3 regions of the Anaerobacillus sp. ABD4_527 genome follow, and region 3 is predicted to be linked to each of the others. Evidence: a T-box and tRNA genes for the amino acid it is inferred to sense, from the RefSeq annotation. Region 3 holds a T-box; the other regions hold tRNA genes.
What was found. A T-box is a leader RNA that pairs with one kind of tRNA and senses whether it is charged. The one in region 3 lies ahead of serS (serine--tRNA ligase), so its partner is inferred to be a tRNA-Ser.
Positions count from the first base shown of each region.

Region 1: it has a tRNA-Ser gene. The T-box ahead of serS (serine--tRNA ligase) is inferred to sense a tRNA for this amino acid. The anticodon was not compared.
Region 2: it has a tRNA-Ser gene. The T-box ahead of serS (serine--tRNA ligase) is inferred to sense a tRNA for this amino acid. The anticodon was not compared.

Region 1 covers NZ_JBSWXZ010000001.1:1,079,445-1,086,246, reverse strand. The annotation lists gene ACXAHI_RS05765 (DUF1002 domain-containing protein) at 1-166, shown strand, start outside; gene ACXAHI_RS05760 (NfeD family protein) at 235-888, shown strand; gene ACXAHI_RS05755 (DUF1189 domain-containing protein) at 934-1,707, opposite strand; gene ACXAHI_RS05750 (Na/Pi cotransporter family protein) at 1,930-3,558, shown strand; gene ACXAHI_RS05745 (DUF456 domain-containing protein) at 3,628-4,110, shown strand; tRNA gene ACXAHI_RS05740 (tRNA-Asn) at 4,245-4,319, shown strand; tRNA gene ACXAHI_RS05735 (tRNA-Met) at 4,323-4,399, shown strand; tRNA gene ACXAHI_RS05730 (tRNA-His) at 4,418-4,493, shown strand; tRNA gene ACXAHI_RS05725 (tRNA-Ile) at 4,502-4,578, shown strand; tRNA gene ACXAHI_RS05720 (tRNA-Ser) at 4,584-4,676, shown strand; tRNA gene ACXAHI_RS05715 (tRNA-Met) at 4,869-4,945, shown strand; tRNA gene ACXAHI_RS05710 (tRNA-Phe) at 5,074-5,149, shown strand; gene ACXAHI_RS05705 (superoxide dismutase) at 5,358-5,969, shown strand; gene ACXAHI_RS05700 (hypothetical protein) at 6,006-6,284, opposite strand; gene ACXAHI_RS05695 (MFS transporter) at 6,385-6,802, shown strand, end outside.
Region 2 covers NZ_JBSWXZ010000001.1:482,356-489,157, forward strand. The annotation lists gene kapB (kinase-associated lipoprotein KapB) at 1-124, shown strand, start outside; gene trhO (oxygen-dependent tRNA uridine(34) hydroxylase TrhO) at 202-1,083, shown strand; gene ACXAHI_RS02530 (NRDE family protein) at 1,159-1,914, shown strand; gene ACXAHI_RS02535 (hypothetical protein) at 2,042-2,200, shown strand; tRNA gene ACXAHI_RS02540 (tRNA-Val) at 2,377-2,452, shown strand; tRNA gene ACXAHI_RS02545 (tRNA-Thr) at 2,476-2,551, shown strand; tRNA gene ACXAHI_RS02550 (tRNA-Leu) at 2,557-2,641, shown strand; tRNA gene ACXAHI_RS02555 (tRNA-Arg) at 2,660-2,736, shown strand; tRNA gene ACXAHI_RS02560 (tRNA-Ala) at 2,746-2,821, shown strand; tRNA gene ACXAHI_RS02565 (tRNA-Ser) at 2,826-2,918, shown strand; tRNA gene ACXAHI_RS02570 (tRNA-Gly) at 2,922-2,995, shown strand; tRNA gene ACXAHI_RS02575 (tRNA-Glu) at 3,003-3,077, shown strand; gene ACXAHI_RS02580 (transporter) at 3,317-3,652, shown strand; gene ACXAHI_RS02585 (YpjP family protein) at 3,781-4,431, shown strand; gene ACXAHI_RS02590 (hypothetical protein) at 4,479-4,700, shown strand; gene ACXAHI_RS02595 (YuzB family protein) at 4,905-5,141, opposite strand; gene trxB (thioredoxin-disulfide reductase) at 5,340-6,281, shown strand; gene ACXAHI_RS02605 (Hsp20/alpha crystallin family protein) at 6,313-6,756, opposite strand.
Region 3 covers NZ_JBSWXZ010000011.1:19,713-26,514, forward strand. The annotation lists gene ACXAHI_RS20875 (cation:proton antiporter) at 1-602, opposite strand, end outside; gene ACXAHI_RS20880 (deoxynucleoside kinase) at 786-1,424, shown strand; gene ACXAHI_RS20885 (deoxynucleoside kinase) at 1,421-2,089, shown strand; tRNA gene ACXAHI_RS20890 (tRNA-Ser) at 2,222-2,314, opposite strand; gene serS (serine--tRNA ligase) at 2,441-3,715, opposite strand; T-box leader at 3,777-3,982, opposite strand; gene pdxT (pyridoxal 5'-phosphate synthase glutaminase subunit PdxT) at 4,049-4,642, opposite strand; gene pdxS (pyridoxal 5'-phosphate synthase lyase subunit PdxS) at 4,719-5,606, opposite strand; gene ACXAHI_RS20910 (serine hydrolase) at 5,790-6,802, opposite strand, start outside.

The DNA of each region.
Region 1 (6,802 bases), on a different contig from region 3:
GAAGAATTTGAATATTGATTGGGATCAAGTTAGAAGTCAATTAGAGAATGCAAAAGAAAACTTGAATGAATTTCTAAACAAGGAAGAAACCAAGAATTTTATTAGCAAGTTTATTGATTTTGTTAAATCGATCATCGATAGCATTGCTGGGGCGTTTCAATCATAAAAACCGAGAAACTTTTTTGATGTTCATTCGTATATAGGAAAGAGGAATAAATAGGGAGGCGGTTTTGGATGGATATTTTAGCTGTACCTGCGATTGGATTCATCGTCGTCTTATTAGGGGTCTTATTCTTATTCGGTGAAATTCTAGTGCGCACAAAAGGGATTTTTGGACTGATTGGGTTATTGATTTTAACGCTTTATTTCAGTTTCCACCTTACGTCGACAGTTTCAATCCTCTGGATGGGACTGGTCTTTGCAGTAGGTCTTGGTTTGGTGGTGCTCGATGGAAAGTTACTAAACGATGGTACGTTTGGATTAATCGGTATCCTTATCATGATTACTGCAGTCGCGTTACCTTCACCTTCTTTCATTTACGGACTTCTCGTATCTAGTGGTTTTCTATTAGGAGCAGCTGCATCATTCTTATTCTTGAAGGTATTTACTGCGAGGAAGATGTGGACGAAAATGACCTTAAAAGATCGATTAAGTGGTGATATGGGTTATAACTCGATGAATAATGAATACAAAGACCTGGTAGGTCATACAGCAAAAGCGATCACACCATTTAGGCCAAGTGGAACGATCGAAGTGAATAATAAGAAGTATAGCGCTATTTCAGTTGGAAGATGGATTGATGAAGGTACCATCGTAACGATTACAGATGTGGATGGAACAAGAATTCTGATAGAAGAAAAAGTAGCTGATGAAACTCAGCAAGTGTAAAAAAATCCCCCCGGTACACCGGGAGGATTTTTTTAGTTCTAATGATTATTCTTGCCTCTTTTTGGGGAGTGGAATTTCTTTCAGTACCATATACAATAGCAAGATCGCTACGAACCAGTATACTAAAAAGCCAAATGGAACTTGGGTACGTAACAGGCTCATAATAGTGAAAAATAACGTTGGAATGGTTACAGAATAGGCAGAGAGTATCCAAAGCTGTTTATAGGAAACTCTTCTCTTGGTCATATTTTTTAAGGTCAAACCAATTGTAGCAAGGGCCGTCACACCTATAAATTTAAGACCGGTTTGTAAAAGATACACGACGAAAATGACAAGCGGTATAAAGATAGGGAGCAAATCATCGAGTGTTTGTGAAAGTTCAATCACATCGCTTTTTGTAAAACTCATCGTACTGAAGTTACTATAATCAAATTCCTGTAATGTACCAGAGTCTTTAATCATTATTCTGTCTCCTAAAAATGCGATGACAGTCTTATATCCTTCTACATCATCAGGTTTTGTTTCACCAGTAGCGTCAAAGATAAATGTTTCTCCGTCTTCCTTCGTGATATACGGCTCATCTTGATCAGCAGATAACGTTCCATCTACAAGTTTAAATTCAGGAACATCACTTATATGGGATTTCAATTCATCGTAAGCATTCGTAAATGTAACGGTGGTTAGAATTCCAACTGGTACGGATGCAAGAAGCATTAAAAGAAAAACATATAAGATCGGTTTGCCAAGCTTTTGAAAACGAAAGCGCGCCATCATCTTTGGAGAATAAAGGCTGTAAAATAATTGTTTAAATATGTTCAAATTCAAATCTCCTTCCATTGATTACACAAACCCATAAACTAGTTTAGCTTATATTCCACTTAGGGAACAATAAACTCGGTTAAAGTTTTTCATTCCCTTTGTGAATAAATCATTACAAAATCTATATTTAGTCTTTACAAAAGATAGGGTGATGTAGATAATAGACAAGGGACTTTGTTGAGTATTGTCGAAAAAAATAAAATGGTGCAAGGGGTTGAAATGATGGAACTCAACGTTCAGGAGATGATCTTTCAGTTTGTGGGAGGTCTAGGTATTTTCCTGTTTGGACTTAAGTATATGGGTGATGGCCTTCAAAGATCAGCGGGCGATCGATTAAGAGATATATTAGATCGCTTCACAACGAACCCATTCATGGGTGTATTAGCAGGTATAGTCGTTACGATCTTGTTACAAACCAGTTCAGGCACTACAGTTCTTACAGTAGGACTAGTAAATGCAGGGTTTATGACTCTTAAACAGGCTATCGGAGTTATAATGGGAGCCAATATAGGAACAACTGTAACAGCATTCATAATTGGTATACCTATCAAAGATTACGCACTACCTATCCTATTTATTGGTGCAGCATTGATCTTCTTTGTTAAAAACAAAAAGATAACGTATCTTGGACAGATCATCTTTGGTTTTGGTGGTTTATTCTATGGTTTAGAACTGATGAGTAACGGTATGAAACCTTTAAGAACGCTTCAGGTATTCCAAGATCTTACGGTTAGTATGAGTGAAAACCCAATATTGGGAGTAGTCATCGGTACCGTATTTACTGTCATCGTACAGAGTTCAAGTGCTACGATTGGCGTTCTGCAAAGTTTATTCTCTCAGGATGCAATGTCCCTACAAGCTGCTATGCCAGTTCTATTCGGAGATAACATAGGAACGACAGTAACTGCTGTTTTAGCATCGATTGGTGCCTCAGTTGCAGCAAGAAGAGCAGCACTTACACACGTTATATTTAACTTAATTGGTACTACAGTGTTCTTGATTATATTATCACTGTACACACCTTTCATTGCATATATCCAAAATGCACTTAATTTAAATGCAGAAATGACTATTGCATTTGCACACGGTATTTTTAATGTTTCTAATACAATTATTCAGTTCCCATTCATTGCATTACTTGCTGTATTAGTAACAAAAATTATTCCTGGTGATGATACTGCGATCGAGTATAAGCCAAAGCACCTTGATCCGGTATTTATCGAACGTTCTCCATCTGTCGCGCTTGGACAAGCAAAAGAAGAAGTTATTCGTATGAGCGAATTTGCTTATAAAGGTGTAAAAGAAGCTTCGAAGTATGTCACTTCAAAAGAGCAAAAGAGTGCAGAGAAAACTGCTCAATATGAAGATGCGATCAATAACTTAGACACAAAGATCACAGATTATTTAATTCAGTTATCTGCAACCTCTCTTTCAGCTGAGGAATCAACTCGACATGGTATGTTGATGGACTCGGTTCGTGATATTGAGCGAGTTGGAGATCATATGGAAAATATCGTCGAGCTGGTTGATTATCAGATCAGTAACAAAGTGAAGATGACGGATGTAGCTATGAAAGATCTTGATCAGATGTTTGAGCTTACGCTAACGACTCTTCACCAAGCATTTGATGCATTGGATAATTGGGATGTTGAGAAGGCTCGTGATGTCGTGAAATTAGAAGATAAAATTGATAAAATGGAAAGATCTCTTCGTAAGCAGCATATCTTGAGGTTGAACGAAGGCGAATGTACAGGAAGTGCAGGGATCGTCTTTGTAGATATGATCAGTAACCTAGAACGTATTGGTGATCACGCTGTTAATATTGCTGAAGCAGTTATCGGAGAAGAGTGATAAAAAGTCGGGGCTAATCTAGCCCTGACTTTTTTTATTCTATATAATAGAAGAAAAAGGGGGGGCACCATGGATATCTTATTCTGGGTACTCGTAATAGCATCGTTTGTAGTGGCGTTTGTAGGACTAATCTATCCAATTATTCCATCGGTTCTTTTTATTTACATAGGATATATTGTGTACGGTGTATTTTTCGAATTTAGTTCAATGACAGTTTCTTTCTGGATTATTCAAATTCTATTTACCGCGTTACTATTTCTTGCTGATTATGCTAGCAACTTATTTGGGGTCAAAAAATATGGGGGATCAAAAGCCGCCATATGGGGAAGTACAATTGGCTTATTGGTTGGACCATTCGTTATACCGTTTCTTGGAATTATTCTTGGTCCTTTCATTGGAGCAGTTGCAGCAGAGTTAATCTTTCATCGAAAACCATTAAGAGAGTCTATTAACGTAGGAGTCGGATCTTTACTTGGTTTTCTTGGGGGAGCGTTAATGAAAGGTGCTATCCAAGCAATAATGATTGTTATCTTTCTTGTATATGTTCTATAGTAATCTTGATGAAGGGACAAAACCATGCTATAGTAATTTCATCGCTGATTTTTCAGCAATGAAAATTATATTACAAAAGTTATTGACTTCTTTTTAATCTCTATGGTATAGTTATTCTTGTCGTTAAGAGATATTCCACAGTAGCTCAGTGGTAGAGCTATCGGCTGTTAACCGATCGGTCGTAGGTTCGAATCCTACCTGTGGAGCCATATGGCGGTGTAGCTCAGCTGGCTAGAGCGTACGGTTCATACCCGTGAGGTCGGGGGTTCGATCCCCTCCGCCGCTACCATATTAACTTAACACAATGGCGATTGTGGCGAAGTGGTTAACGCACCGGATTGTGGTTCCGGCATTCGTGGGTTCGATTCCCATCAGTCGCCCCATTTAAATTGGACCCTTAGCTCAGCTGGTTAGAGCTGACGGCTCATAACCGTCCGGTCGCAGGTTCGAGTCCTGCAGGGTCCACCATACGCGGAGGAATACCCAAGTCTGGCTGAAGGGATCGGTCTTGAAAACCGACAGGGGCTTAACGGCCCGCGGGGGTTCGAATCCCTCTTCCTCCGCCATCTTTCTTCTAAGTATGGAAGTAGCAAGAACAAAATTTAAATTTTCATATCGTCGCGGGATGGAGCAACGAGCGAAACTTCATAGAAACACAGCGAGTTGTTTCGACGGATACGCATCGTAGCAATCCTTGCAGAGGAAGAAACAGTGCACAGCATATAGAAGCAAGTACGAAATTCATTCATTCATATCGTCGCGGGATGGAGCAGTTCGGTAGCTCGTCGGGCTCATAATCCGAAGGTCGCAGGTTCAAATCCTGCTCCCGCAACCAATTTAAAAAAATTAACTACGTCGAATAATCTTCTTCGTTAATTTTTAATCGTAGTCCCTTTAGGGGCAACCTAAACTCACAATTTGAGTTCACTCTTTCAAACATAATAGTACATAAGAAAAAAACATGGCTCTGTAGCTCAGTCGGTAGAGCAGTGGACTGAAAATCCACGTGTCGGCGGTTCGATTCCGTCCGGAGCCACCATATTAACATCGATTCACCACCTTGTAGGTGGTTTTTTTATGTTTACGATTCTATATGTGTGGAATTATAAAAGTGGTGACAACATCACGATGTTAAACATTTGAAAACAGAGGATAAATCTGCTACTGTAAAAATGTGATACATTGTGATCACGACTTGTGACGCAATAGTCACAAGGGTTACATACTTTTAAAGGAGGAGATTTACAATGGCTAAATTTGAACTACCACAACTACCTTACGATTTTAACGCTCTAGAGCCACATATCGACGAAGAAACAATGAAGATCCACCACGGCAAACACCACAATGCTTATGTTACAAAGCTAAACGGTGCACTTGAGGGTCATGAAAACTTAGCTGACAAAAGCCTTGAAGATCTTCTTGGCAACCTGGATGCTGTACCTGAAGGAATTCGTACTGCAGTAAGAAACAATGGTGGCGGACATGCTAACCACACACTTTTCTGGCAAGTACTTAGTCCAAACGGTGGCGGCGAACCATCAGGTGACTTGAGCGAAGCAATCAAAAAGAAATTCGGAAGCTTTGAGAGCTTCAAAGACGAGTTCGCTAGTGCTGCTGCAGGACGCTTTGGTTCTGGCTGGGCATGGCTTATCGTTAAAGGTGGAGAACTAGAAATTACTAGTACTCCTAACCAAGACACTCCGGTAATGGAAGGCATTACTCCAATTCTTGGTCTTGACGTTTGGGAGCATGCTTATTATCTTAAGTATCAAAACAAGCGCCCAGATTACATCAGTGCATTCTGGAATGTTGTTAACTGGGATGAAGTAGCTAAGCGTTACGAAGCTGCAAAATAATAGCCAAAACCCCGACAGAATTGTCGGGGCTTTTTTTTATGGTTCTATTTTTGTATAGACGCTTCCTAGATGTTCTAAGAGATAATCAATAACAAGGTCTGTAATCGCACAACCATCATTGAAATCGTACTTGCTATAGGAAAAAATTTGATTTTCCCTGATCGATATGAAGAATGTAGGCAGCGTTAATGAATTTTTTTCTTCATTATATGTATGTGGCTGCTCAAGTTTTTTAGCAAAAGAAATCAGTTGTGATAAAAGAGTATTCTTAATTTGATGAGAAATGACGTCCCCTGTATAGATAAAATAATACATCGAACTCTCCTTTCAAAAACATCTTACCCATTTCTAATCTTTCGCATAAGGAGACAGAATTAATACAAAATAAGGGAGGAGGAAAAAAGGGGAGTTTGCCATGAAAGTACTTAAACACGTAATGGGTGATATAGCTGTTACAAAAGATCTACTCTTATTATTAACGATCGGCGGATTGTATGCTTTGAGCATTGCTCTTTCAAATACGTTTGTAAACGTTTATTTATGGAAACAAACAGGTGAATTTGCAGATATTGCGATTTACAACCTTTCAGTTGTCATCAGTCAACCGCTTACATTTATTTTAGCTGGACGATGGGCTAAAAAGATGGATCGAGTGATTGTATTGAGAATCGGCGTAATCTTTTTGGCGCTATTTTATATTACGGTTTTACTACTAGGGCAAAATGCTGGCCAGTTACTCGTCTTATTGGGAGCACTGCTTGGAATTGGGTTTGGGTTTTATTGGCTTGCGTTTAATGTATTAACATTTGAAATAACTGAGCCTGATACGAGAG
Region 2 (6,802 bases), on a different contig from region 3:
CCTCGAATCCTTAAAGGAAGCGGTAGACACACAAGTTAATGAACTAAAACACGAAGGTGGGAGATGGGCAGAGGCTTCTTTAATCGAGTTGGAAAAACTAAAGGATGATTACTTTACATCGTGAGGATCATCTTTACATCACATCATAAATCAGGTAAGATTTAATACTGATTTTAGAATACGCAGAAGGTGGTTTTTGACTTGCAATCAGAAGCTTCAGCATATCAAGTGCTGTTATATTATAAGTATGTAGAAATTGAAGATCCCGAGTATTTTGCTAGAAAGCATTTGAAATTCTGTAAGTCTCTAGACTTAAAAGGTAGAATACTCGTAGGTAAAGAAGGCATAAATGGTACCGTCTCAGGACCAAAAGAATACACTGAGCAATACATGCAAGAGTTAAGAAACGATCCACGTTTTTCTGACATTGAGTTTAAGGTCGATGAAGCGGAAGCTCACACGTTTAAAAAAATGCACGTACGAGCTAGAAATGAGATCGTATCACTCCGTCTTGATGAGGATATCGATCCAAATGAGCTTACGGGAAATTATCTCGAGCCAAAAGAGTTTATGAATGCACTCGAACAAGATGATGTTATTGTTATTGATGCAAGAAATGACTATGAATATGATATCGGTCACTTCAGAAATGCAATTCGACCGAATATAAAAGCGTTTCGTGAATTACCTGAGTGGATCGAAGAGAACTTATCAGATCAAAAGGACAAAAAAGTCCTCACTTATTGTACAGGCGGGATTCGTTGTGAAAAGTTTTCCGGGTATTTGAAGAAAAAAGGTTTTAATGATGTATCTCAGCTTCATGGTGGAATCGTAACATATGGCAAAGACCCAGATGTACAGGGGAAATATTTTGATGGTAAGTGTTTTGTGTTTGACGATCGCTTAGCTGTTGATGTAAATCAAACGGATGATGCTAAGGTAGTTGGAACATGCTATCATTGCGGCACACATGCAGACACTTACATTAACTGCGCAAATGTAGAGTGTGATAAACTACACATCGTTTGTGATGAGTGCTTGGACTCACAACAACGTTACTGTTCATCATCTTGTGCTGGTTAAGTTGATACAATAAAGGGTTGAAGGAGCACAGTGGTTAACACTGTGCTCCTCTGCTTATCGGAAGGCGGAAATCGTATGTGTTTAATCGCAGTTGCAATCGATGTTAATCCAAAATATCCATTCATTTTAATTGCTAATCGAGATGAATTCTACGAACGACCCACTGAAAGGGCTCATTATTGGGCTGATTATACTAACCTTTTAGCTGGAAGAGACCTAAGAGCAAAAGGTACATGGCTTGGTGTTACGACAGAGGGTAACATTGCTGCATTGACAAATTATCGAGAGCCTAATGAAGAACGAAAGGAGCGGTCAAGAGGGGAACTACCAGTCAAATTTCTCACGCAGTCTATTCATCCATACGATTATTTAAAGAGTGTGCAGGAACAAAGAGATCACTACAATGGTTTCAACTTGTTTGTGGGTAGTGCAAATGAGTTCTTTTACTATTCAAATCGTGAGGATGAGGTTAGGAAAGTTGAGTCAGGCATTCATGCTGTAAGTAATCACCTGTTGAATACAAGCTGGCCCAAAGTGGATCGAATCAAGAGAGAACTATCAGATTATCTTGACCAAACAGAAGAGATTGACTCTGATCAGCTGTTCAAACTACTTGATCATGCTGAACCGGCACCAGATAAAGATCTTCCAAACACAGGTATCCCGCTAGAATGGGAAAGACTTTTGTCACCTATCTATATTACATCTGAAAAGTATGGTACTAGAGCACAAACGATCGTGATGGTCTCTAACGAAGGAGAAGTGACGTTCCTTGAAAAAGCTACTGGTGAAAAAATAAACAAGTTTCATTTTTCAATCGACCGTTCATAATACGTGCTCTAGAGGAATACATTATATCCTACCTATCATTACCAGCTTATATATGGTAATAAAGACCAGGTTTATGATTGGTCTAAAGAGGGTAACTAGGGGTTACTAAGTATGAGGAGGGGTTTTATTGAAACGAAAGCGTCACTATGTTGAAGATCAGCTACTAAGGGAAGCCTCTAATATTCGAGAGTATCGTAAGGTAGATGTTGAAGTGGTAGCCAAGAAATATCCTGAACGCAGTGCGCCTCCAAAGAAAAATAAAACTCTTGTTCAAACATCAGTATAAGCAGGGGGATTATATCCCTTGCTTTTTTTATGTAAAAAAACTATTGCAATCTAGTAAGATAATTGATAATATAAATCTTGTCCTCATAAACAACGTTTTTCGACACAATGTTCTTGAAAAAAAGTGTTGACGTGAATGGACAAGTAGTTATATAATATAGAGGTCGCTGTTTATTTGGAGGATTAGCTCAGCTGGGAGAGCATCTGCCTTACAAGCAGAGGGTCGGCGGTTCGAGCCCGTCATCCTCCACCATTTTTTCTCTATAAAAATACTTCGCCGGTCTAGCTCAATTGGTAGAGCAACTGACTTGTAATCAGTAGGTTGGGGGTTCAAGTCCTCTGGCCGGCACCACACACGCGGGTGTGGCGGAATTGGCAGACGCGCTAGACTTAGGATCTAGTGTCTTACGACGTGGGGGTTCGAGTCCCTTCACCCGCACCATTAGAATCATATAGATATGCGCCCGTAGCTCAATTGGATAGAGCGTCTGACTACGGATCAGAAGGTTAGGGGTTCGACTCCTCTCGGGCGCGCCATACATACTTGGGGCCTTAGCTCAGCTGGGAGAGCGCCTGCCTTGCACGCAGGAGGTCAGCGGTTCGATCCCGCTAGGCTCCACCATATTGGAGGAATACCCAAGTCTGGCTGAAGGGATCGGTCTTGAAAACCGACAGGGGCTTAACGGCCCGCGGGGGTTCGAATCCCTCTTCCTCCGCCATTTGCGGGTGTAGTTTAGTGGTAAAACCTCAGCCTTCCAAGCTGATGTCGTGGGTTCGATTCCCATCACCCGCTCCAATTTAGTGGCCCGTTGGTCAAGCGGTTAAGACACCGCCCTTTCACGGCGGTAACACGGGTTCGAATCCCGTACGGGTCACCATTTCAAAGAAGCTTACGGGCTTCTCACCCAAGGGTTCCCCTGCAGAAGTTCTCTCGAAGAAGAGAAATCAGCAGGACTAGCTAACGCGTCGGAATCCCGTACGGGTCACCATTTCTTATAATAATTTTATTTGATTATGAAGCGACAGCACACTCAAAGAGGTGCTTTTTTTGTTGTCCAAATGAACCTCTCACCTAAGAAGGGCATACAGTGTCTATATCAAGTGAGAAGGGATGGAAATGATGTATAGTGAAGAGCATGAACACATCGAATACCACATTCATACCTATGAGGCTCCTCGTCAACAGCAGCCAGTGATGCAGCCACCTTCTAGTCCGCCATCAACAACACCACAGATGCCTATGTCAGCACAGGCAGGAACACAAGCCGTAGATCCGTTTGCAATTAGAGGATGTTTATACCGCTACACGTATATATGGATGAAAGGTGGAAATCGCTTCTGGTTCTGGCCTGTTTTTGTTGGCAGAAGATCTGTATCTGGATTTCGATGGACGGGAAGAAGATGGGTATATACAGGAATAGATCTTAATCGCATTGAAATGTTTACTTGTTGAGTGGATGAGCGCTTTTAACGAAGCGCTCAAAACATGTAACAGAATAGTTAAAAAATTATCTGGCATTTTCATCGTCTTCATGGGACAATGTAAGAAATCTTTTATTTGAGAAAGTCAGGTGTAGACGATTGCGCTTTCCGTTATGGTCAAGAAAGCTTTTTGTAGCATTCATTGCTGTTATTACGCTTGGTACAGTTATACCAACAGAGTATTTACAAGATCTTAAACCTGGACAAAAGACTGAAGCTAACTACCAAAAAGACGTTTCACACGTGGTTGAAACGGACGAGCCTCCTCAATTATCATTTGAAGAAGTTGAGATTGAGCCTCTACGTTGGCCTGAGATTGCAGAACGATCTTCGTCATCTGAGGTAGTAGAAGAATTCATTACCTATGCTTCACTACAAACTGAAGAATTAGGAATAAGAAAGTTTGGCGACACGATTGCTAACCGTGTTGGGTCTGATTACATAAATTTGATCGTTCCGAAAGTAAACGAGGTGATTACATCTAAAGTCGAAGAATTAGATGTAGATTTCGTTCGTTCACTTCGTTTGACTGATAATCCATCTGGTGGTTATGGTGAACGTATCATGCACGTGTACAACGAGAAAACAGGGAATGACTTGATGAGGTTTCATGTGAGAAGAGACCATCCACCTCAGGATGGATACTGGTTTAACTTTCATTATCACGACGAAAAAGATAATTTCAGTGAGCATCATGAAGTTGGGAAGATTTATTGGGATAAAAACACTCCGCCAAAATGGCTCTCGTAATGAGGCATGCGGGGTGTTTCTGTTTGATTGGAAGGGAATGAATAGAGATGGAACTCGTTCAGTGTATAAGAGACGTATTTGAAGAAGATCCTTTAACAGGTACTGAAAATGAACGGAAATTATTTAAAAAAGGAAATTTTTATCCTGCCTATCAGGATGATGAAGAGAATTGGATAACAGTTGATGACGAAGGGGAGCATCATATCATTGCGAGTGGTGAGTCGCCGATAGAAGACTTCTGGTTTTTGTATCGTTTTAGAATCGCATAAGTAAACGCTGCTCAGTTGAGCAGCGCCGTATTACTTCTTTTTAGGGCGCGCTTGTTGCGGGCCTCTTTTTTTATTCATTTGGAGAGCATCCTCACCGCTTTTAGTACCCTGAGCCCCTGTTTTGGGATCGTAGCCATTGCGACTTTTCATTGAGCAATCCTCCTTTTAGGTGTCACTCAATACTATGCCCAGACCAAACTTAAATTAAAACATAGGATTTTCTTCAATAAATTGATATACGTTACGTACGAGTTCATCTGAAGATGTAGCAGTAACGCGCTCTCCGTTAACGAGACAATACATCTCCTGACTACATAACGTACAATGTCCTAGACAAGAATATTCTAATACATCTAGATCATGGTCTTTTTCAAGTATTTCCATCGCTTTATGTGAACCGCTTGATAGGTTACTCATACAAAACTCAACGATAGGATTCATGCTATTATCACCTCAATGCTGATTGCAAGTTCTACACTTGTTCATTTTATCAAGAAGGAATGGTAATGAACAACCTTTTGCAACTGAGCAGAATAATAAGCAATATTCAGTAAATACGATATACTAAATGCGTATAGAGGGTTTATTTCTTTAAAATAAGGAAAAATAAAATAATGAAGCTTATTGAGGAGGGTCATTATGAATAAACCAGTAATCGTAGGAACGGGACCAGCAGGTTTAACAGCTGCAATTTATTTAGCAAGAGCAAATATGGAGCCTCTCGTTATTGAAGGACCAGAGCCAGGTGGTCAGTTGACCTTAACGACAGATGTAGAAAATTTTCCTGGCTTCGCAGATGGAATACTTGGCCCAGAATTAATGGAAAACATGAAGAAACAAGCGTTACGCTTCGGTGCTCGAATTGAAAGAGGTTGGGTTAAGGATATCGATTTTTCAAAACGACCTTATACTTTAAAGACCGATACGCTTGGTGATGTAGAAGCAGATGCGGTATTGATTTCGACTGGTGCTTCCGCAAAGTTACTTGGAATACCAGGAGAATCCGAGAATATGGGTAGAGGTGTAAGCACTTGCGCTACGTGTGATGGGTTCTTCTTTAGAAATAAGAAGATTGTTGTTGTTGGCGGAGGAGACTCTGCGATGGAGGAAGCCACTTTCCTTACTAAGTTCGCTTCGGAAGTTACAATTCTTCATCGAAGAAACGAACTTAGAGCATCAAAAATCATGCAAGAAAGAGCGCGTAATAATGAAAAGATCACATGGAAGCTTAACTACTCCCCTGTTGAAGTTGTTTCAGATGGAAAGAAAGTAAGCGGTATTAGAGTAAAAGAAAGTGATTCAGGAAATGAAGAAACGATTGAGACAGATGGAATCTTTGTAGCGATCGGTCATAAGCCAAACACTGATTTTCTTGAAGGAAAAATAGACATGGATGACAAAGGCTACATCAATGTTGAACCAGGAACTACTCGTACGAACCTTCCAGGTGTATTCGCGTGTGGAGACGTGCAAGATTTTACTTACAGGCAGGCAATTACAGCAGCAGGCACTGGGTGTATGGCAGCGATGGATTGTGAAAGATTCCTTGAAGGAAATGCTTTCATCGATTGGAGCATGTAATTAAGAAACGGAGGGGATTCCCCTCCGTTTTTTATTCGATATCTAAATAGTTTATGGTATCTTTTATACGGTCTTTCTTAGGTATCATGATTTCGAGGATACCGTTCTCATATTTCCCCTTCACATTCTTCATTGAAAAGGAATAGGGCAGTTTGATCAATCTGCTAGTACTCGAATACGCTCTTTCCTGTTTATAGTACTTTTGTTTATCATTCCGTTCTTCTTGAAAGCTGTCTGATTCAATGGAAATACGGATGCTATCTCCTAATGGCTCTACTTTGATTTGTTCTTTTGATACACCAGGTAGTTCAGCTTCAACGATAAAAGCAGAATTCGTTTCATATAGATCGACACGGAATGCCTGGTTTGGAAGTAAATTAGAAAATGGATCCTTAAAAAAGTCATCGAACGTATTTAACCAATTTTGAAGATTAGGGTCCTGAAGAATCTTTGGAAGTTTGTCTCCTTTTCCCATCACATATTCATCCTTTCCTTAATTTCTCATATAACATATGATGTGT
Region 3 (6,802 bases):
CTAAAAATCGCACCGATCGCTACTCCCCCTATGGATACGAGAATGAAATCATAGATGAAAGAACTCACAGAAAAAGTACGACCCTGCAACAGCATTCCTGCAAACACGCTAAAAAGAACGATACTCGTCCCATCGTTCACCATCGATTCGCCTTCCACAACATCTGCGATCTTAGGATCTTTCGATGTTTTCTTTAAAATCGAAACAACAGATACTGGATCAGTGGGTGTCAAAATAGAAGCGACTAGCAATGCGCCAAGAAACGAAAGAGAAAGGAATGGTTCGCTCAATAAGAAGATGGCTCCACCTAATAGAACAGCGCTTACGATGATGCCGAGTGTACTTAGCATAGAAATGATGCCTGCATGCTTTCTAAAGTGATCGAATGGGAACTGATATGCGGAGATAAATAAAAGTGCTGGTAAAAACCATTCAAAAAGAATCTCTTTTGTTATATGTACAGATTGAAAGAAGGGAATAAAAGACAAACTAATCCCAATAAGTAAGAGAACTAACGGTGCAGGAAAGTTCTTCTGTTTCGTGTCGATCGTATAAACAAGATAACCTATGAATAATAAGATTAGAATATGATGAGATCCCATGCTTCTCCCCCTTTCCATCCCGTTTCTTCCCTCTCATCCATAAATAAAACGGAAGGTTTTTTTTACCTTTAAGTCAATGGTTTTAACCCTGTCCACAGTTCTTGGTCTATGCTACAATTATCTTTGTCTATAAAAAAGAGAGCAAGATCTGGTTAGCATAGGAAACGACGGAGGAGGATACGTATGAACCAGACCCCATTTATTGCCGTCGAAGGCCCGATCGGTATTGGAAAGACCTCTCTCTCCCGCGCTATTTCTGATTACTATCAGTTTAAACTTTTTCAAGAAATCGTAGAAGAAAATCCGTTTCTCGGTAAGTTCTACGGCAACATTGAAGAGTGGAGCTTCCAAACCGAGATGTTTTTTCTTAGCCATCGATACAAACAGTTAGAAGAGATGGATAAACACTATCTATCCAAACAACGCCCAGTCATCTCTGATTACCACATTTTTAAAAATAAAATTTTTGCCCAACAGACACTCAGTGACAAGCACTTTTCTAAATATATGAAGATCTACGATATTTTAACCGAGGGCATGCCTGAACCGAATGTGATCATCTATTTGAATGCTAGCCTCGAAACGTTATTAAATCGTATTTCACAGAGAGGTCGTCAAATTGAGAAAGATATTGACCCCTCTTACCTAAAGCGATTATCGTCTGACTATGAACGGTTTATGCAGGAGTTCGAAGCACATCACCCTGATATACCTGTTCTCCGGTTCAATGGCGATGAGATGGACTTCGTTGCAAATGAACAAGATTTGCAGACCATTTTTGAATCCCTCGAATTAACCTTGAAAGAAGGAGACCCTGTATGAATCTAAGAGAAAAATACAACATACCACAGGACGCCGTCATTACGATTGCGGGTACTGTTGGAGTTGGTAAATCTACAATTACTAGTTCACTTGCAAATGCTTTGCAATTTAGAACATCACTCGAAAAAGTTGATAATAACCCGTACCTCGAGAAGTTCTATAATGACTTTTCCCGCTGGAGTTTCCATCTACAGGTTTACTTTTTAGCTGAACGGTTCAAAGAACAGAAGAGAATGTTTGAGTACGGTGGAGGTTTTGTACAGGACCGTTCGATCTATGAAGATACGGGCATCTTTGCAAAAATGCACTATGAAAAAGGAACGATGTCGAGCGTCGATTACGAAACGTATACGAACCTTTTTGAATCCATGGTCATGACGCCATTCTTCCCACATCCTGACTTAATGATCTATCTTGAAGGATCTTTCGAGGATGTTGTCGATCGTATCAAGGAACGCGGACGTCCGATGGAACAGCAAACGCCAACTGCATACTGGGAAGAGATGTATGAACGCTACAACAATTGGATCGATAGCTTCAACGCATGCCCGATCCTTAGACTGAACATCAACGAATATGACCTTGTGAACGACCCGTCTTCAGTAGAACTGATTCTAAAGCGGATCGAACAGAAATTTAACCAAATTCCTTTATTGAGCAGATAATAACGAAGGAGCTATCCGGCGGATAGCTCCTTTTCATATACATAAAATAGAACATAAAAAAACCGCTATCTGCAAGAGACAGCGGTCATATAATCTCCAAATTATATGCGCGTTGGTAGTTCAATTAGTTAATGGCGGAGGAAGAGGGATTCGAACCCCCGCGGGCCGTTAAGCCCCTGTCGGTTTTCAAGACCGATCCCTTCAGCCAGACTTGGGTATTCCTCCGTGTGTGTTGCTTAATAACTCGGTGACACGAATAATATCTTATCACCCGTTCGGTATGAAGTCAACACTTTGAATGAGATTTTTTATTTTTTTATATATAAGGGGGATTTCTCCCCCTCTTTTCCTTTATTTTAAAACTTCACGGCCACCCATATATGGACGTAGCACTTCAGGAACAATGACCGTACCGTCTTCTTGCTGGTAATTTTCTAGAATTGCAGCAACCGTTCTTCCAATCGCTAGACCAGAGCCATTCAACGTGTGAACAAATTCAGGTTTACCGTTCTTTTCTCTACGGAACCTGATCCCTGCACGGCGCGCCTGGAAGTCTTCAAAGTTACTGCAAGAAGAGATTTCTCGGTAAGTTCCATAGCTTGGAATCCATACTTCGATATCGTATTTCTTTGCCGCTGTGAAGCCGAGGTCTGCTGTACACATGCTCATCACACGGTAAGGCAACTCTAGTAACTGAAGGACCTTCTCAGCGTGTCCAGTAAGCTTCTCAAGCTCATCATAAGATTCTTCGGGCTTTACAAAGCGAACAAGCTCAACTTTGTTAAACTGGTGCTGACGAATCAATCCTCGCGTATCACGACCTGCAGATCCTGCTTCAGAACGGAAGCAAGCACTAAATGCAGTGTATGCAAGCGGAAGATCAGCGCTATCAAGAATTTCATCTCGGTGGAAGTTCGTAACAGGTACTTCTGCCGTTGGAATTAAGAAGTAATCTTCTTCACGAATTTTGAAAGCATCTTCTTCAAACTTAGGTAGCTGACCAGTTCCTGTCATGCTTTCGCGATTAACGAGATATGGAGGTAGAATCTCTTCGTATCCATGCTCAGACTCATGAAGATCCATCATGAAGTTAATAAGAGAGCGCTCTAGACGTGCTCCAGCTCCTTTATAAAAAGCAAAACGGCTTCCTGTAACCTTAGATGCGCGTTCAAAGTTAATGATGTTTAAATCAGTCGCAATATCCCAGTGAGGCTTTGCTTCAAAAGAAAAGTCTTTTCTTTCTCCCCATGTACGCACCTCAACATTGTCATCCTCTGTTTCACCTACAGGTACGCTCTCGTGAGGAATATTAGGAATATGTAGGAGGATTTCCTCTAACTCCCCTTCTACACCGCGAAGCTCTTCATCAAGCGTCTTCACTTCGTCCCCAACTTCACGCATTTCTTTGATCAAATGATCAGCATCTTGCTTTTCACGCTTGTATTCTGCGATTTTCTTTGAAACCTCATTACGCTTTCCTTTAAGTTCTTCAGTCTTCGCGATGAGATCTCTTCTTCGCTGATCAAGCTCTTCAAAACGGTCAAGACCAACAAGATCTTCCCCACGCTTTGATAACTTTTCTTTTACTTCATCAAAATTCTTACGTAGAACCTTTAAATCAATCATGCTTTTTCCTCCTTTTTTACGATAAGCGCCTTAGGAATACAAAAAAGCCCCCGTCCCCTTGGAAAGGGACGAGAGCTACCCGCGTTGCCACCCTGATTGCAGACAATTGCCTGCCTCTTAACAGAATAACGGTCTGCTCCGAGAAAGCTTACTAACGTTCAGCTTTCTACTCAGGGATGGATTCACAGGGTTCAACGGTCGATTCTCACCAGCCATCGACTCTCTTAGCATTGAACATCTATTACTATTTCCCGTCAACGTTTTCGTATATCTTGTATCACAAGCAGAGTTTTTATACCCCGCTTCCTAGTACGTAATAATTTACACGAAAATTTACTCGGTTGCAAGCCCTTCTTTTTTGAATTCAAGGACCATGTCGATAAAGAGCTGATGCATGCGATCGTCATCCGTCAATTCTGGATGGTACGCACATGCAAGGAAGCGTCCGTCACGTGCTGCAACCACTTTGTCGTTAAACGTCGCTAGAACTTCGACACCTTCTCCAACTTCTTCGATATAAGGCGCACGAATGAAGACACCAATGAAAGGCTCTTCAAGTCCTGTAACAGATAACGGTGCTTCAAAGCTTTCTCTTTGACGTCCAAACGCGTTACGCTTTGCTTTTACATTCATGACGCCAATATGAGATTCGTCCATCCCCTCAATACGCTCTGCAAGCAGGATGAGGCCAGCACATGTACCAAAGATCGGCTTCTCAGCAGCAAAAGCTTTTAAAGGCTCAAGAAATCCATATTGATTGATCAGGCGGCGCATCGTTGTACTTTCGCCTCCAGGCAGCACAAGACCATCGAGGTCATCAAGCTGCTCGATGCGTTTTACAACAACGATTTCCGCTTCTTTTGTTTGTAATGCTTTCACGTGTTCTCGAATTGCACCTTGCAGTCCGAGGACTCCAACTTTCACCATACTGCTTTCGACTCCTTTAATCTATATCTAAGTAAGACCCCCACCTGGATTGCTCAGATGGGGGTGATTGAATGAATTACCAGCCGCGTTCCTGCATGCGTTCAGTAGGCTGTAGTGAAGAAATCTCAATTCCTGGCATCGCGATACCAAGGTTTTTAGAAATCTTAGCGATCAACTCATAATCTTGATAATGAGTTGTTGCTTCCACGATCGCTTTTGCAAACTTCTCTGGGTTATCAGATTTAAAGATACCAGAACCAACGAATACGCCGTCAGAACCAAGTTCCATCATTAGCGCTGCATCTGCAGGAGTAGCGATACCGCCAGCAGCAAAGTTTACGACTGGAAGACGTCCAAGCTCTTTAATTTGAAGAAGAAGCTCAAATGGCGCTTGAAGGTTTTTCGCTTCAGTCATTAGCTCATCTTCAGACATGCTTGAAATTTTACGGATTTGGGATTGAATAAGACGCTGATGACGCACAGCTTCAACAACGTTACCTGTTCCAGGTTCACCTTTCGTACGAAGCATCGCAGCACCTTCACCTACTCGGCGCAGTGCTTCACCTAGGTTACGAGCACCACAAACGAAAGGAACAGTGTACTTACGCTTATCAAGGTGATATTCTTCATCAACTGGAGTTAGTACTTCACTCTCATCGATGTAGTCAACACCCATTGATTCAAGAACACGAGCTTCAACGATATGACCAATACGGCATTTTGCCATTACTGGGATCGATACTGCGTTTACTACCTCTTCTACGATAGTAGGATCAGCCATACGAGCTACCCCGCCAGCTGCACGAATATCGGATGGAACGCGCTCAAGTGCCATTACAGCGACTGCACCAGCTTCTTCTGCAATCTTTGCTTGCTCTGCGTTCACAACGTCCATGATGACGCCGCCTTTTTGCATTTCAGCCATACCACGTTTTACGCGATCTGTACCTGTTTGTTGATTCATCTATATTCCTCCCATATTTATAATAGATAAGTGATATTTTTTTAAAACCTACATTAAACGTATCTATTGTAACATTTTTTGAAGACTTGTCCTATCGTCTTCGCTTTGATTTCATAAAAGATTTTAAAAATACTCTCCAAATTTGCATTTGAAGAGTATTCTCACCTTATTTCCTGAAAAATATTAGCTGAAAAGTCCTTTTACAGCTCCAGCTGCACTACTCCAGATACTTGAGAAAAAGCCTCCGATCGCTCTCATCGTAAGCGTGAACCAACCAGCTTTCTCAACTGAATCTGTCGTTACAAGTGGTACAGAAGAACTTTGTTCGCCTGTAATGTATCCGAACTCTTCACCAGTAGCTTTTAGCATAACCTGGCCTACTTCCTCACCTTCTTTTAACGGTGCTGTTAATTCACCATCTTCAGTGAGTAATTTATCGTTCAGCTTGTAGCTCGCTTTATAAGCTTCTTCCGTGCCGTTCTGAACGATCGCATTAAACGATGCACCAGCAGCTACTTCTACTTGCTTTTCTTTCCCTTTTACTACAGGAATCGTAGAATCTTTCTCTACTTGATCACCTTTAGTAATGATTGTTTTTGCTTCAAAATTATCGAATCCATAGTTAAGTAGTTTTGATGTTTCTTCAAAACGTGCTTCATAAGAATCTGTCTTCATCACAACTGAAATCAGGCGCATGTCACCTTGCTTTGCAGTACCTGTAAACGCATATCCTGCAAGGTCAGTCGATCCTGTTTTCAAACCATCAATTCCTTTTACAGGATACTTGTTCGAATAAACAAGTGAAGGAAGAAGCCAGTTCCAGTTCTTCATGACGATTTTGTCATCCGTGCCGTCACGGAAATTCTTCACTGGGATGCTTGCCGTATCAAGCACTTCAGGATAGTCCTTAATCAAGTGGTAGGCAAGAAGTGCAGTCGATCGAGCAGACATCATATTTTCTTCGTTTGGTTCACCTGCTGGGTGATTTCCACGAAGGTCTTTGTTATTTAAACCAGAGCTGTTAACGAAACGGTATTCCTTCAAACCCATTTCTTTCGCCTTAGCATTCATCATCTCGACAAACTTCGTCTCAGTCCCCGCAACGTGCTCTGCTAGAGCCATCGTAGCAGCATTTGCTGAATAGATCGCCATTGCTTCATAAAGCTCTTTGACGGAGTATTGAGCATCTGAACGAA